Regions from separate parts of the Streptomyces sp. 7N604 genome, predicted to be linked through region 1. Evidence: predicted binding sites of a transcription regulator. Region 1 holds the regulator's gene; the other holds the start of a gene.
The links. Region 1 encodes HrcA, which represses chaperone genes, less so after heat shock. Its sites were predicted from a motif close to TTNGCACTCNGNNNNNCNGAGTGCNAA; they were not measured.
Positions count from the first base shown of each region.

Region 2: a site for HrcA is predicted at 1,584-1,610, ahead of groL (chaperonin GroEL). Genes of this name have one in related genera too.

Region 1 is NZ_JBQQBX010000009.1:1-6,948, forward strand. It holds gene dnaJ (molecular chaperone DnaJ) at 60-1,196, opposite strand; gene hrcA (heat-inducible transcriptional repressor HrcA) at 1,197-2,213, opposite strand; gene ACTWP8_RS11665 (MBL fold metallo-hydrolase) at 2,417-3,154, shown strand; gene ACTWP8_RS11670 (DUF3097 domain-containing protein) at 3,190-4,017, shown strand; gene hemW (radical SAM family heme chaperone HemW) at 4,068-5,300, opposite strand; gene ACTWP8_RS11680 (AMP-dependent synthetase/ligase) at 5,471-6,948, opposite strand, start outside.
Region 2 is NZ_JBQQBX010000022.1:125,937-132,884, reverse strand. It holds gene thrC (threonine synthase) at 1-177, shown strand, start outside; gene ACTWP8_RS24355 (ubiquitin-like small modifier protein 1) at 317-595, shown strand; gene ACTWP8_RS24350 (cold-shock protein) at 1,102-1,305, shown strand; gene groL (chaperonin GroEL) at 1,735-3,357, shown strand; gene ACTWP8_RS24340 (hypothetical protein) at 3,780-4,541, shown strand; gene ACTWP8_RS24335 (SixA phosphatase family protein) at 4,649-5,197, opposite strand; gene ACTWP8_RS24330 (PTS transporter subunit EIIC) at 5,194-6,750, opposite strand; gene murQ (N-acetylmuramic acid 6-phosphate etherase) at 6,871-6,948, opposite strand, start outside.

The sequences.
Region 1 (6,948 bases):
TTTTGGGGGGGAGGGGGGAACCCCCCCCCCCCCCCTAAAAAAGACCCCCCACACCACGGCTAGCGGCCGTTGAAGGCGTCCTTCAGGCGGGAGAAGAGGCCCTGCTGACCCGGCTGGAACTGGCCCAGCGGCCGTTCCTCGCCGCGCAGCTTCGCCAGTTGCCGCAGCAGGTCCTCCTGCTGCGGATCGAGCTTCGACGGGGTCTGGACCTCGACGTGGACGACCAGGTCGCCGCGCCCGCCGCCGCGCAGGTGCGTGATCCCGCGCTGGTGCAGCGGGATCGACTGCCCGGACTGCGTCCCCGGCCGGATGTCGACCTCCTCGAGCCCGTCCAGCGTCTCCAGCGGCACCTTCGTGCCGAGCGCGGCCGCCGTCATCGGGATGGTGACCGTGCAGTGCAGGTCGTCGCCGCGGCGCTGGAACACCGCGTGCGGCAGCTCGTGGATCTCGACGTACAGGTCGCCCGCCGGGCCGCCGCCCGGGCCGACCTCACCCTCGCCCGCGAGCTGGATGCGGGTGCCGTTGTCGACACCGGCCGGGATCTTGACGGTGAGCGTGCGCCTCGACCGTACGCGCCCGTCGCCCGCGCACTCCGGGCACGGGTTCGGCACGACCGTGCCGAACCCCTGGCACTGCGGGCACGGCCGCGAGGTCATGACCTGCCCGAGGAAGGACCGCGTCACCTGCGAGACCTCGCCGCGGCCGCGGCACATGTCGCAGGTCTGCGCCGACGTCCCCGGCGCCGCGCCCTCGCCGCTGCACGTGGTGCAGACGATGGCCGTGTCGACCTGGATGTCCTTCGTCGTTCCGAAGGCCGCCTCGTCCAGCTCGATGTCGAGCCGGATCATCGCGTCCTGGCCGCGCCGCGTACGCGACCGCGGCCCGCGCTGCGACGCGGTGCCGAAGAAGGCGTCCATGATGTCGGAGAAGTTGCCGAAGCCCGCGCCGAAGCCGCCCGCGCCGCCACCGGCGGCGGCGCCGGAGAGCGGGTCGCCGCCGAGGTCGTAGACCTGCTTCTTCTGCGGGTCCGAGAGCACCTCGTAAGCGGCGTTGATCTCCTTGAACCGCTCCTGGGTCTTCGGGTCCGGGTTGACGTCCGGGTGCAGCTCACGAGCGAGGCGCCGGAACGCCTTCTTGATCTCGTCCTGCCCTGCGTCGCGGCGCACGCCGAGGACGGCGTAGTAATCCGTGGCCACTTACGACTCCGCCAGGATCTGTCCGACGTAACGTGCCACTGCGCGTACCGCTCCCATCGTTCCGGGGTAGTCCATGCGGGTCGGTCCGACCACGCCGAGTTTGGCGACTGCCTCGTCGCCCGAACCGTAGCCGACCGCGACGACCGACGTGGAGTTCAGTCCTTCGTGAGCATTCTCATGCCCGATTCGTACGGTCATGCCCGGGTCCTTGGCCTCCCCGAGCAGTTTGAGGAGCACCACCTGCTCCTCGAGAGCTTCCAGCACTGGCCGGATGGTCAGCGGGAAGTCGTGCGCGAAGCGGGTGAGATTGGCGGTGCCGCCGATCACCAGGCGCTCCTCGGTCTCCTCGACCAGGGTCTCGAGCAGGACGGCCAGGACCGTGGAGACGGTGGCCTGGTCCTCCGGGTCGAAGGAGTCGGGCAGGTCCTGCACGAGCTGGGGCACATCGGAGAACCGCCGGGCGACGATCCGGCTGTTGAGCCGCGCCCGCAGGTCGGCGAGCGAGGTCTCGCCGAAGGGCGCCGGGAGGTCCACCATGCGCTGCTCGACGCGGCCGGTGTCCGTGATCAGCACGAGCATGATCCGGGCCGGGGCCAGCGACAGCAGCTCCACGTGCCGGATGGTCGAGCGCGTCAGCGACGGGTACTGCACCACCGCGACCTGCCGGGTCAGCTGCGCGAGCAGCCTGACCGTACGGCCCACCACGTCGTCCAGGTCGACGGCGCCGTCCAGGAAGTTCTGGATGGCCCTGCGCTCGGCCTGGGACAGCGGCTTGACACCCGCCAGCTTGTCGACGAAGAGCCGGTAGCCCTTGTCGGTCGGGATACGGCCCGCGCTCGTGTGCGGCTGGGCGATGTAACCCTCGTCCTCCAGCACCGCCATGTCGTTGCGGACGGTCGCCGGGGAGACGCCGAGGCCGTGCCGCTCCGTGAGCGCCTTGGAGCCGACCGGCTCCTCCGTGCCCACGTAGTCCTGGACGATGGCGCGCAGCACCTCGAGTCTGCGTTCGCTGAGCATGCGCACACCTCCAGCTGCGGTTCCTCGGCCCTCTGCTTGGCACTCACTGTGTCTGAGTGCCAGCTTCCCCCGAGCCAGTGTACGGCGCACTGGTATGACCAGGGCAAGGGCGGCCCACCTGCCGGGTTCCCGCCGGCCGGGGATGGCGGCCGGCGGGAACCCGGCAGCGGGCAACGCTACCTGGCTGCGACTAGCGTCGTCGTATGAACCGGACTTGGGAAGAGGCGGGCTGGGAGCAGCTTGCGCCGGGCGTCGCCCGGCGGAGGCTGCCCGGCTGGGACGCGACGGCGGGCCTCGTCCACGGCCCGTCCGCGGTGCTGATGGTGGACGCGGGAGCCACCCTGCGCGAGGGCGCGGAGCTGCGGCGGCAGGCGGAGGAGATGCTCGGCCGCCAGGTGACGCATCTCGCGCTCACCCACCCGCACTTCGATCACGTCCTGGGCGCCGCGGCCTTCGCGGGGACGCAGGTGTACGGCGCGATCCGGATGGACCTGATGATGGGCGGGCAGCGGGCGCGCGCGACGCTGCGCGAGGACGCGATCCGGCACGGGCTCGACCGGGAGGCCGCGGCGGAGGCGGCCGAGTTGCTGGTCCGGCCGCACCACCTGATCAGCGGGGACATGACGGTGTCGCTCGGCGACGGGCGCGAGGCGGTGCTGGTGAACGTCGGACCCGGGCACAGCGGCCACGACCTGGCGGTGCTCGTGCCGGGCCGCGGGGGCGCGCCGAGCGTCGTCTTCTGCGGCGACCTGGTGGAGGAGTCGGGCGAGCCGCAGGCCGGGCCCGACGCCATTCCGTCGCAGTGGCCCGCGGCGCTGGACCGCCTCCTGGACCTGGGCGGCGAGGACGCGCTGTACGTGCCCGGGCACGGAGCGGTGGTCGACGCCCGCTTCGTCCGGGCCCAGCGCGACGAGCTGGCGGCGCGCTTCGGCGTGTCGTAGGCGCACGGGGGCGACGGCTCCGTAGTGTCGGCCGGATGCGCAGCAGCAGACAGTACGGGCCGGATCTCACGCCGCCGTGGAAGAAGCAGAAGCCCGCGCCCGAGGTGCCGGCCGAGATCGACCTGGTGGTCGAGGAGGTCACCACCGGCTTCTGCGGTGCCGTCGTCCGCTGCGAGAAGACGGCCCAGGGCCCGACGGTCACCCTCGAGGACCGCTTCGGCAAGCACCGCGCCTTCCCCATGGAGCCCCGCGGCTTCCTGCTGGAGGGGCGCGTCGTCACGCTCGTACGCCCCTCGGTGGCGGCCCCGCGTACGCCGACCCGTACGGCGTCGGGCTCGGTCGCCGTCCCCGGGGCGCGGGCAAGGGTCGCGCGCGCCGGGCGGATCTACGTCGAGGGGCGGCACGACGCCGAGCTCGTCGAGCGGGTCTGGGGCGACGACCTGCGCATCGAAGGCGTGGTCGTCGAGTACCTGGAGGGCGTGGACGACCTTCCGGCGATCGTCCGCGACTTCGCGCCCGGCCCGGACGCCCGCCTCGGCGTGCTCGTCGACCACCTGGTCCCGGGTTCGAAGGAGTCCCGGATCGCGGCGGAGGTGACGGGCCCCGACGTGCTGGTGGCCGGACACCCCTACATCGACGTCTGGGAGGCCGTGAAGCCGTCCTCGGTCGGCATCCCGGCCTGGCCCGCCGTGCCGCGCGGCCAGGACTGGAAGACGGGGGTTTGCCGGGCGCTCGGCTGGCCGGAGAACACGGGCGCCGCGTGGCAGCGCATCCTGCGTTCGGTCCGCAGCTACAAGGACCTGGAGCCCGCCCTGCTGGGCCGGGTCGAGGAGTTGATCGACTTCGTCACGGCTCCGGCCTGACCCGCACATCGTCCCCAGGCCCCGGGAGGATGGGCGGGCAGGGGAGCGCGCTAGTCGACCAGATCACGTACGACCGCGTCGGCCAGCAGCCGCCCGCGCAAGGTCAGCACCGCCCGGCCCGCCTCGTACGGTCCCCGCTCCAGCAGTCCGTCCGCCAGCGCCCGTGCCGCGGCCCGCGCGCCCGCCGGGGCGAGCAGGTCCAGCGGGCACCCCTCGCCGAGGCGCAGCTCGAGCAGGATCCGCTCGACCCGGCGGTCCTCGGCGCCGAGCACCTCGCGGCCGGCCCCCGGGGAGCGGCCCTCGCTCAGCGCCTGCGCGTACGCGCCCGGGTGCTTCGCGTTCCACCAGCGGACGCCGCCGACGTGGCTGTGCGCGCCCGGCCCCGCGCCCCACCAGTCGGCGCCGGTCCAGTACAGCTCGTTGTGACGGCAGCGCCCGGCTTCCGACGTGGCCCAGTTCGACACCTCGTACCACTGGAAACCGGCGGCCGACAGCGTCTCCTCGGCCATGAGGTAGCGGTCGGCGTGCACGTCGTCGTCCGTCATCGGCACCTCGCCGCGCCGGATGCGGCGGGCGAGCTGCGTGCCCTCCTCGACGATCAGCGCGTACGCGGAGACGTGGTCGGGGCCCGCTCCGATCGCCGCGTCCAGCGAGGCGCGCCAGTCCTCGTCGCTCTCCCCCGGCGTCCCGTAGATCAGGTCCAGGTTCACATGCTCGAACCCGGCGGCGCGGGCCTCCGCGACGCAGGCCTCAGGGCGCCCGGGGGTGTGCGTACGGTCGAGTACCTGCAGGACGTGCCGGCGCGCGCTCTGCATCCCGAAGGAGACGCGGTTGAAGCCGGCGTCCCTGAGCTCTGCGAGATAGCGCGGATCCACGGACTCCGGGTTGGCCTCGGTCGTGATCTCGGCGCCGTCCGCGAGGCCGAACTCGTCCCGGATCGCGGCGAGCATCCGCCCCAGGTCGTCAGCGGCGAGCAGAGTCGGCGTCCCGCCCCCGACGAATACGGTCTCGGCCCGGCGGGGGTCGTCGCCGAGCACCTTCCGGGCGAGCCGGATCTCCTCGGTCAGGGTGTCGGCGTAGTTGTCGCGCGAGGCCAGAACGCCGCCGGAGCTGCGCAGCTCGCTCGCGGTGTAGGTGTTGAAGTCGCAGTAGCCGCAGCGGGTCGCGCAGTACGGCACGTGCAGGTAGAAGCCGAGGGGACGGGCGGCCGCGCCGGCGAGCGCGTGACGGGGCAGTGCGCCGTCGCTGGGCATGGGCTCGCCGTCGGGCAGGGCGGATGGCATGCCCCCATTGTCCCCCGCCCCGGGGAACCGCCGACCGGGGAGCCCCGGCCACGCTTCCACCCGACCGGCGCTTCGCGCCGGAACCTTCCCGCCCACCTGCCCTTGAAAGGGCAGGTGGGCGGGAAACGGCGCGAGGCCGGGTGGGGGTGCCGGGGCCGCGCCGGAGGGGGTTACGCCTCGCGTGTGCCGTCGTACATCTCGTCGATCAGGTACCTGAACTCGCGCTCCACCACGGGCCTCTTCAGCTTGAGGCTCGGCGTCAGCTCACCGTGCTCGACGTCGAGATCGCGCGGCAGGATCCGGAACTTCTTGATCGTCTGCCACCGCTGCAGCCCCTCGTTCAACCGCTTGACGTAGCCGCCGACCAGCTCCTCGACCTCCTTGGACATGACCACGTCGGCGTACGGCTTGCCGCCGAGGCCGTGGTCGGCGGCCCAGGCCGTGATCGAGGGCTCGTCGAGCGCGATGAGCGCCGTGCAGAAGTTCCGGTCGGCCCCGTGGACCAGGATGTTGGAGACGAACGGGCAGACCCCCTTGAACTGCCCCTCGACCTCGGCCGGCGCGATGTACTTCCCGCCCGACGTCTTGATCAGGTCCTTCTTCCGGTCGGTGATCCGGAGGAAGCCGTCGGGGGACAGCTCGCCGATGTCGCCGGTGTGCAGCCAGCCGTCGGGCTCCAGCACCTCGTAGGTCTTCTCCGGCAGCCCGTGGTAGCCCTGCATGATGCCCGGGCCGCGCAGCAGGATCTCGCCGTCGTCGGCGATCCGTACCTCCGTGCCGGGCAGCGGCTTGCCGACCGTGCCCGTGAGGTAGTTCTCGCCCGGGTTGACGAAGCTGGCGGCGCTGGACTCGGTGAGGCCGTAGCCCTCCAGGATGTGGATGCCGGCGCCGGAGAAGAAGTAGCCGATGTCGGGCGCCAGCGCGGCGGACCCGGACACGGCGGCGCGCAGATTGCCGCCGAAGGCCTCGCGCAGCTTGGCGTAGACGAGCTTGTCGGCGATGGTGTGTTTGACCGTGAGGCCGAGGGGCACCGACCTGACGCCGGTGCGGCGCAGGCTGTCCTGCGAGACCTTCGCGTACTCGCGTGCGACGCCCGCCGCCCACTGGAAGATCTTGTACTTGGCAGCGCCGCCCGCACGGGCCTTGGCCGCGACGCCGTTGTAGACCTTCTCGAAGATCCGGGGCACGGCGGCCATGTAGGTCGGCTTGACCACCGGGAGGTTCTCGATGATCTTGTCGATGCGGCCGTCCACGGCGGTGACGTGGCCGACGCCGATCTGGGCCGAGATCAGCACCTTGCCGAAGACGTGCGCCAGCGGCAGCCACAGGTACTGCACGTCCTCGCGGTTCACCATGCCGTTGGCCTCGATGGCCCGGGCCATGTACGACCAATTGTCGTGCGGCAGCCGCACGCCCTTGGGGCGGCCGGTGGTGCCGGAGGTGTAGATCAGCGTGGCCAGCTGCTCGGGAGTGATCGCGCTGATCCGCTTGTGTACGACGTCCGGGTTCTGCTCCAGGTGGACCGTACCGCGCCACTCCAGGTCGGCGAGCGAGAGCACCCAGCCGTCCGGGTCGCCCGGAGCGGGCTGCGCGTCAGCCTGCTCGATCACCACGACGTGCGCCAGCGCGGGGAGCTCGGCCCGCCGCT
Region 2 (6,948 bases), on a different contig from region 1:
GTGGGTGTGCTGCGCAAGCTGATCGAGACGGGTCAGCTCGACCCGGCGGGCGAGACGGTGGTGCTGAACACCGGCGACGGCCTCAAGACGCTCGACGCGGTGGCCCCGACCACGGGCCCGTCCGCGACCATCCGCCCGAGCCTCGACGCATTCCGTGAGGCGGGCCTCGCCGACTGACCGCCGGGTTGTGGCCACTCGTTCCGCGGGGCTGGGATACCCCCAGGCGAAGCTCTGGGGGAGGGTGGGCACAACCCGGCCACCGCCCGCACCGGAACACGAAACCCTGAATCCGCCCTCGCACCGAAGGTGACCCCGTATGAGCGTCAACGTCCGTATCCCGACCATCCTGCGCACCTACACCGGTGGCCAGGCCGAGGTGAGTGCCGAGGGCGCGACTCTCGCCGAGGTCATCGAGTCGCTGGAGAAGAACCACCCGGGCATCGCCGCGCGAGTCCTGGACGACACGGGCAAGCTCCGCCGCTTCGTGAACGTCTACGTCAACGACGACGACGTGCGTTTCGAGGACGGGCTGCAGACGGCGACGCCGGACGGCGCCGGGGTCTCGATCATCCCGGCTGTCGCGGGCGGCTGCTGAGCGCCTCCGGCCCTCCGGGCCCTCCCGGGGCCTTCCAGCGGCTCCAGTGGCTCCAGCGCCTCCGGCCGCTCCGGAAAATAGTTGAGGACAAAACTCAACAACGTTTCGTAATCGGGATCGCCCCCTCCGTGAGAGAAGCGGAGGGGGCGGTTCTACGTGGTTGAGCGCGGTACAGTTGGTCAATCCCCCGCCGGCGTCCTTGCCGAACGCATATGAGAACCGACAAGTTGTGTCCCAAGTGTGTGCGCGATTTGTCGGTTTGATGCGTTATGCCCGGCCCGAGTTGCCCTGAATTCTTGCTAATTCCACGGGAATTACCGATCGGGTGCGCCCGGAATTCTCGTCGGATTGACCTGTTGCAGACGGCATCCGTGCAGATACATTCAGCCGCGGTCGAGGCGTTCCGGCGCACACCCCGCGTGTTTGGGGGGTGAGGTCTGGGTGAAGTCTGACCCGGGTCCGCGGAGTGCGGTCCTGCGCAAGGGCCAGTAATAGGGGAGTTAGGGATGGCTCAGGGCACCGTCAAGTGGTTCAACGCGGAGAAGGGGTACGGCTTCATCGCGGTCGACGGTGGTGCGGACGTCTTCGTGCACTACAGCGCGATTCAGATGGACGGCTACCGCACCCTCGAGGAAGGTCAGCGGGTCGAGTTCGAGATCTCGCAGGGCCAGAAGGGGCCGCAGGCGGACATGGTCCGCGTAGCAGGCTGACCGAGGACGCGCCGACTGACCACAGGCGTTAGAAGAGGGCCCGCACCCCGTCGAGGGTGCGGGCCCTTCGTCATGGCACACGCTTGCGCCCACCCGTCGCCCGACCGCCACCCCTCATCGGCGCCCTTCGGGCGGCTTGCGCCCACCCGTCGCCCGACCGCCACCCCTCATCGTCGCCCTTCGGGCGGCTTGCGCCCACCCGTCGCACGACCGCCACCCCTCATCGAGGCCCTTCGGGCCGCCTTGCACTCTCCGGGTGAGAGTGCTAATCATTGGCGTTAGCACTCTGACGTTGAGAGTGACAGAAGGACCGGGTCGGTGAGGCCCGCAGGCTGGGCGGGGCAAGGAACCGTCAGGCGTGCAGGCCGTCCGTCGCGGGCGCGGGCGCGGTCCGGAGCAATCCACCCCAGTCCGGGAGGACCACTTCACATGGCCAAGATCATCGCGTTCGACGAGGAGGCACGGCGCGGTCTCGAGCGCGGGATGAACCAGCTCGCCGACGCCGTCCGCGTCACGCTCGGCCCCAAGGGCCGGAACGTCGTCCTCGAGAAGAAGTGGGGCGCCCCCACGATCACCAACGATGGCGTGTCCATCGCCAAGGAGATCGAGCTCGAGGACCCGTACGAGAAGATCGGCGCCGAGCTGGTCAAGGAGGTCGCGAAGAAGACGGACGACGTCGCCGGTGACGGCACGACGACCGCGACCGTCCTGGCCCAGGCGCTCGTCAAGGAAGGCCTCCGCAACGTTGCCGCGGGCGCCAACCCGATGGCCCTCAAGCGCGGCATCGAGCGGGCCGTCGAGGCCGTCTCGGCCGCCCTGCTCGAGCAGGCCAAGGACGTGGAGACCAAGGAGCAGATCGCCTCCACCGCCTCCATCTCCGCCGCCGACACCCAGATCGGCGAGCTCATCGCCGAGGCGATGGACAAGGTCGGCAAGGAAGGCGTCATCACCGTCGAGGAGTCGCAGACCTTCGGGCTCGAGCTGGAGCTCACCGAGGGCATGCGCTTCGACAAGGGCTACATCTCCGCGTACTTCGCGACCGACATGGAGCGTATGGAGGCCGTCCTCGACGACCCGTACATCCTGATCGTCAACTCCAAGGTCTCCGCGGTGAAGGACCTGCTCCCGCTGCTGGAGAAGGTCATGCAGTCCGGCAAGCCGCTGCTGATCATCGCCGAGGACGTCGAGGGAGAGGCCCTGTCCACGCTCGTCGTCAACAAGATCCGCGGCACCTTCAAGTCCGTCGCCGTCAAGGCCCCGGGCTTCGGTGACCGCCGCAAGGCCATGCTCGGCGACATCGCCATCCTCACCGGTGGCACTGTCATCTCCGAGGAGGTCGGCCTCAAGCTGGAGAACGCCGGTATCGACCTGCTGGGCCGCGCTCGCAAGGTCGTCATCACCAAGGACGAGACGACCATCGTCGACGGCGCCGGTGACAGCGACCAGGTCCAGGGCCGGGTCAACCAGATCCGCGCCGAGATCGAGGCCTCGGACTCGGACTACGACCGCGAGAAGCTCCAGGAGCGCCTCGCGAAGCTGGCCGGCGGCGTGGCCGTCATCAAGGCCGGTGCCGCGACCGAGGTCGAGCTCAAGGAGCGCAAGCACCGCATCGAGGACGCGGTGCGCAACGCCAAGGCCGCCGTCGAGGAGGGCATCGTCGCCGGTGGTGGCGTGGCCCTGCTGCAGGCTTCCTCGGTCTTCGAGAAGCTCGAGCTCGACGGTGACGAGGCCACCGGTGCCCAGGCCGTGCGCCTGGCCCTGGAGGCCCCGCTGAAGCAGATCGCGGTCAACGCCGGTCTCGAGGGCGGCGTCGTCGTGGAGAAGGTTCGCAACCTGACCCCGGGTCACGGCCTCAACGCCGCGACCGGCGAGTACGTCGACCTGATCGCCGAGGGCATCATCGACCCGGCCAAGGTCACGCGCTCCGCGCTGCAGAACGCCGCCTCCATCGCGGCGCTCTTCCTCACCACCGAGGCCGTCATCGCCGACAAGCCGGAGAAGGCCGCCCCGGCGGCCCCGGGCGGCATGCCGGGCGGTGACATGGACTTCTGATCGACCTCCCCCAAGCTCTCGGCTTCGCTCGAGCAGGGGGACCCCCAGGTTGATCAACGTCCTGAACGCTGGGGCGGCACCTGTGAAGGTGCCGCCCCAGCGGCTTTTCTGCGCCAGACTGGCGCGATTTGATCCTTGGTATCGGTGTACCGAGCGTTTCGACGACTGCTCGCTGCGAGATCGATGCAGCAAGCCGTCCGGTCGCCGCTGATCGCGGCGTTCCCTCTCCGGCAGCGCACAAGCTACGGAACATTAAGCGTTACCGATGGGTCCGTCGAACTCCGTTGTCTCTTCCGGCCGTTCTGGTGCGATGCGTTGTGGGCTCCGGGCGAATTCCCTAGCGTCACTCTTCATCCAGATGTTCCTTCCAGAAACATCTGCACCATCTCTCACCCCCCCGTTCGACCGGAAGAGATCGTTCCATGAGATTCCGCAAGTCCCGGCTGCTCGCCGTCGTGACGGCCACCCTCTCCTTCGGCGCCCTGGGCGCCGGTACCGCCTTCGCCGAGACCCCGACCTTCTGCGAGGGCAAGTACGTCTGCCTGGGGGACGGCACCGCCTTCGGTGCCCCCGAGGAGGCGTATCCGGAGGCCTCCGGCGAAGGCCAGATCAGCGCACGTCAGATAGTCGAGGACTGCGCGGCGGAGCAGGAGATGGACGTCCCCGGGGTGTCGTGCGGCTTCTATCCGTACGGATCGCCGGAGACCACAGGGCTCGGCCCCTGGGAGCCGCTGAGCTCCGACTTCGCCAACTGCCGGGGCGGAAACGAACAGAACAACATCACCTGGAGCGACCACAACGAGTACATCACGACGAACAGCGTGACCGTCGGAGCCAGCCTCGAAGTCGGGCTGAGCAAGCTGGTCAAGGCCTCGATCCAGACCCAGTACCAGCACACCTGGGGGCAGTCGACAGGCACGACCCAGAGCTTCAGCGCGTTCGTCCCCGAGGGCCACAAGGCGCACCTTCAGCACCGGTACCAGCGGCAGCAGGTCACCGGAGTGTTCTGGATCGACTACGAGCACACGGGTACGGGCCCCTTCGAGGGACACGGCCACCACTACTGGGCCATCACCGACTTCACCGCCACCTCGCCCGTGAAGAACTCCTCCAACGGCGCGGTGGAGGACCAGGTGTCCCTGTCCAAGCCGCAGAAGCTGCAACCGGGGGAGTGCGACGCCTGACGCCCTAGGCGTGAGGCGTGAGGCGTGAGGTCTGACGCGCGACGCCGGGCGCCGGCGCCGGATGACGGAAGCCGGATGCCGGACGTGCCGTCAGGCGGCGTACGGCGTCACCCCTTCCTGCCGCGCGGCACGGCCATTTCGGTCAGCCGGGCGGCACCCGGCGCGAGGGCCGACCAGGGATCCGGGACGAGAAGGACGGCGATGGCGGACGTCGGGAACTTCTCGCGGATCCGCACCAGGGCATCGCCGTCCGCCTCGCCGGTGAGCATCAGGATCAGGTCCTGGAGGCCCGGGTTGTGGCCGATCAGCAGCAGCGTCCGTACGTCTGCGGGGGTCTGCCGTACCAGGGCGAGCAACTCGTCCGAGGTGGCCTGGTAGACGCCCGCATCGTAGGTGACCTGCGGCGCGGCGCCCCCGGCGCGCAGTTCGGGTGCGGCGAGGTCCCATGTCTCACGGGTGCGCAGGGCGGGGGAGCAGAGGACGAGGTCGGGAGCCGCGCCGGTGTCCCGCAGCCAGCGGCCCGCGGCCGGCGCGTCGCGGCGGCCGCGCGGGGCCAGTGGCCGGTCCTGGTCGGCCACTCCGTCCGGCCGGGCGGACTTGGCGTGCCGCAGGACATACAGGCGCCGTGGCCGTGCGGCCGTGGCCTCCGCTGTCACGGCGCCACCCCGGCGGACGTCGCCGGCTCCTTGTCGCGGTCGCCCTGGACGAGGGCGCGCGGGTCGCCGGCCGCCGTCTCCGCGGCGGCCGCCGGGTCGGCCGCCGCGTCCTCCGGGGCGACGTTCAGCTCCGCCCGCTGCTGCCTGCTGAGGCCGAAGAAGTACGTGATGAGGAAGCCCGCCACGTAACCGACCAGGAGGCCCGCCGCGTAGACGGCGACGAGCGCGGCGAGTCCTGTGTTGCCCTTCAGCAGGGGGAAGAGCGCCCATCCGGAGGGGCCGATGGCCGTGGAACCGACCGCGTCGCCGAGCTGGTTGAGCATGCCGACGAAGCCGCCGCCGAACGCGCCACCGATGCAGGCCGTGACGAACGGGCGGCCGAGCGGCAGCGAGACGCCGTAGATCAGCGGTTCGCCCACGCCCAGCAGGCCCGCGGGGAGGGCCGAGCGGATGGTCTTGCGGATCGAGGTGTTGTGGCGGAGCCGGAGGAGGACGGCGACGGCCGCGCCCACCTGGCCCGCGCCCGCCATGGCGAGGATGGGGAGGAGGACGGTGTAGCCCTGCTGCTCGATCAGGGTGGTGTGGATGGGGATCAGCGCCTGGTGCAGGCCCAGCATCACGAGGGGGAGGAAGAGGCCGCCGAGGACGAAGCCCGCGAAGGCTCCGCCCGCGGACAGCAGCCAGTTCGCGAAGTCGCCGATGGCGGTGGACACTTCGCCCGCCAGGAACATCAGGCCGAAGAGGGTGGCCAGGCCGGATACCAGCACGGTGACGGTCGGCGTCACGAGGACGTCCAGCGCCTCGGGGACCCGGCGGCGGCACCACTTCTCGACCTGGACGGCGAGCAGCGCCGCGCCGAGCGCGCCCAGCACGCCGCCCTGGCCGGGCGCCAGCTTCTGGCCGAAGGCGCTGACGTTGGCCACGCCCGCGTAGACGATGATCGCGGCGACGGCGCCGCCCAGCACCGGCGTACCGCCGAACTCCTTGGCCGTGTTGATGCCGACGAAGACGGCGATCAGCGACATGAAGCCGGACGCGATGGCGGCGAGCGCCGGGACGAGGGAGGACGCCCAGGGGGCCTGGCCGGTGCTGACCAGGTTGGTCAGCAGGCCGTTGATGCCCGCGACGATGCCGCAGCCGATGAGGGCGGGGATGAGCGGGACGAAGATGTTGGCGATGCGGCGGAGGAAGAGTTTGAGCGGGGTGGAGTTGCGTGCTTTTTGCGCGGCGCGCAGTGCGGTGCCGTGCGCGGCCAGTTCTTCGGCGGTGGTGGCGCCTGTTGCGCCTCCACGTGCGGAGCGCTCCTGCTCCACCAGCCGCTCGAACTCCGGTGTCACCCGGGCGACCGTGCCCGGGCCGAGGACGATCTGGTAGGTGTCGTCCTCGACGACGCCGAGCACGGCGGGCAGGGCCCTCAGGGCCTCGTCCTGTACGAGGGAGCGGTCGGCCAGGCCGAGGCGGAGCCGGGTCATGCAGTGCGCTACGGACGTGACGTTCCGCGCTCCTCCGACGAGGGGGAGGAGCGCGGCTGCGGTCTCGTGTGCTGGTGGCATGTGCGGGGTGCCTTGCTGTGCGGGCCCGTGGGGCCTTGCGGTGGGTTTTCCGGGTGCGGGCCGGTGGTCGGGTTGTGCCCACCCGTTCCGCCCCGCGGAACGATTGCCCACAACCCCCTGTCAACTCTGTGCTGCGCGAAGGGCTGCGCGTAGGTGGCCTTGAGAAGCGGCCAGCAGCCTTTCTGCCGTCGGGGCGTC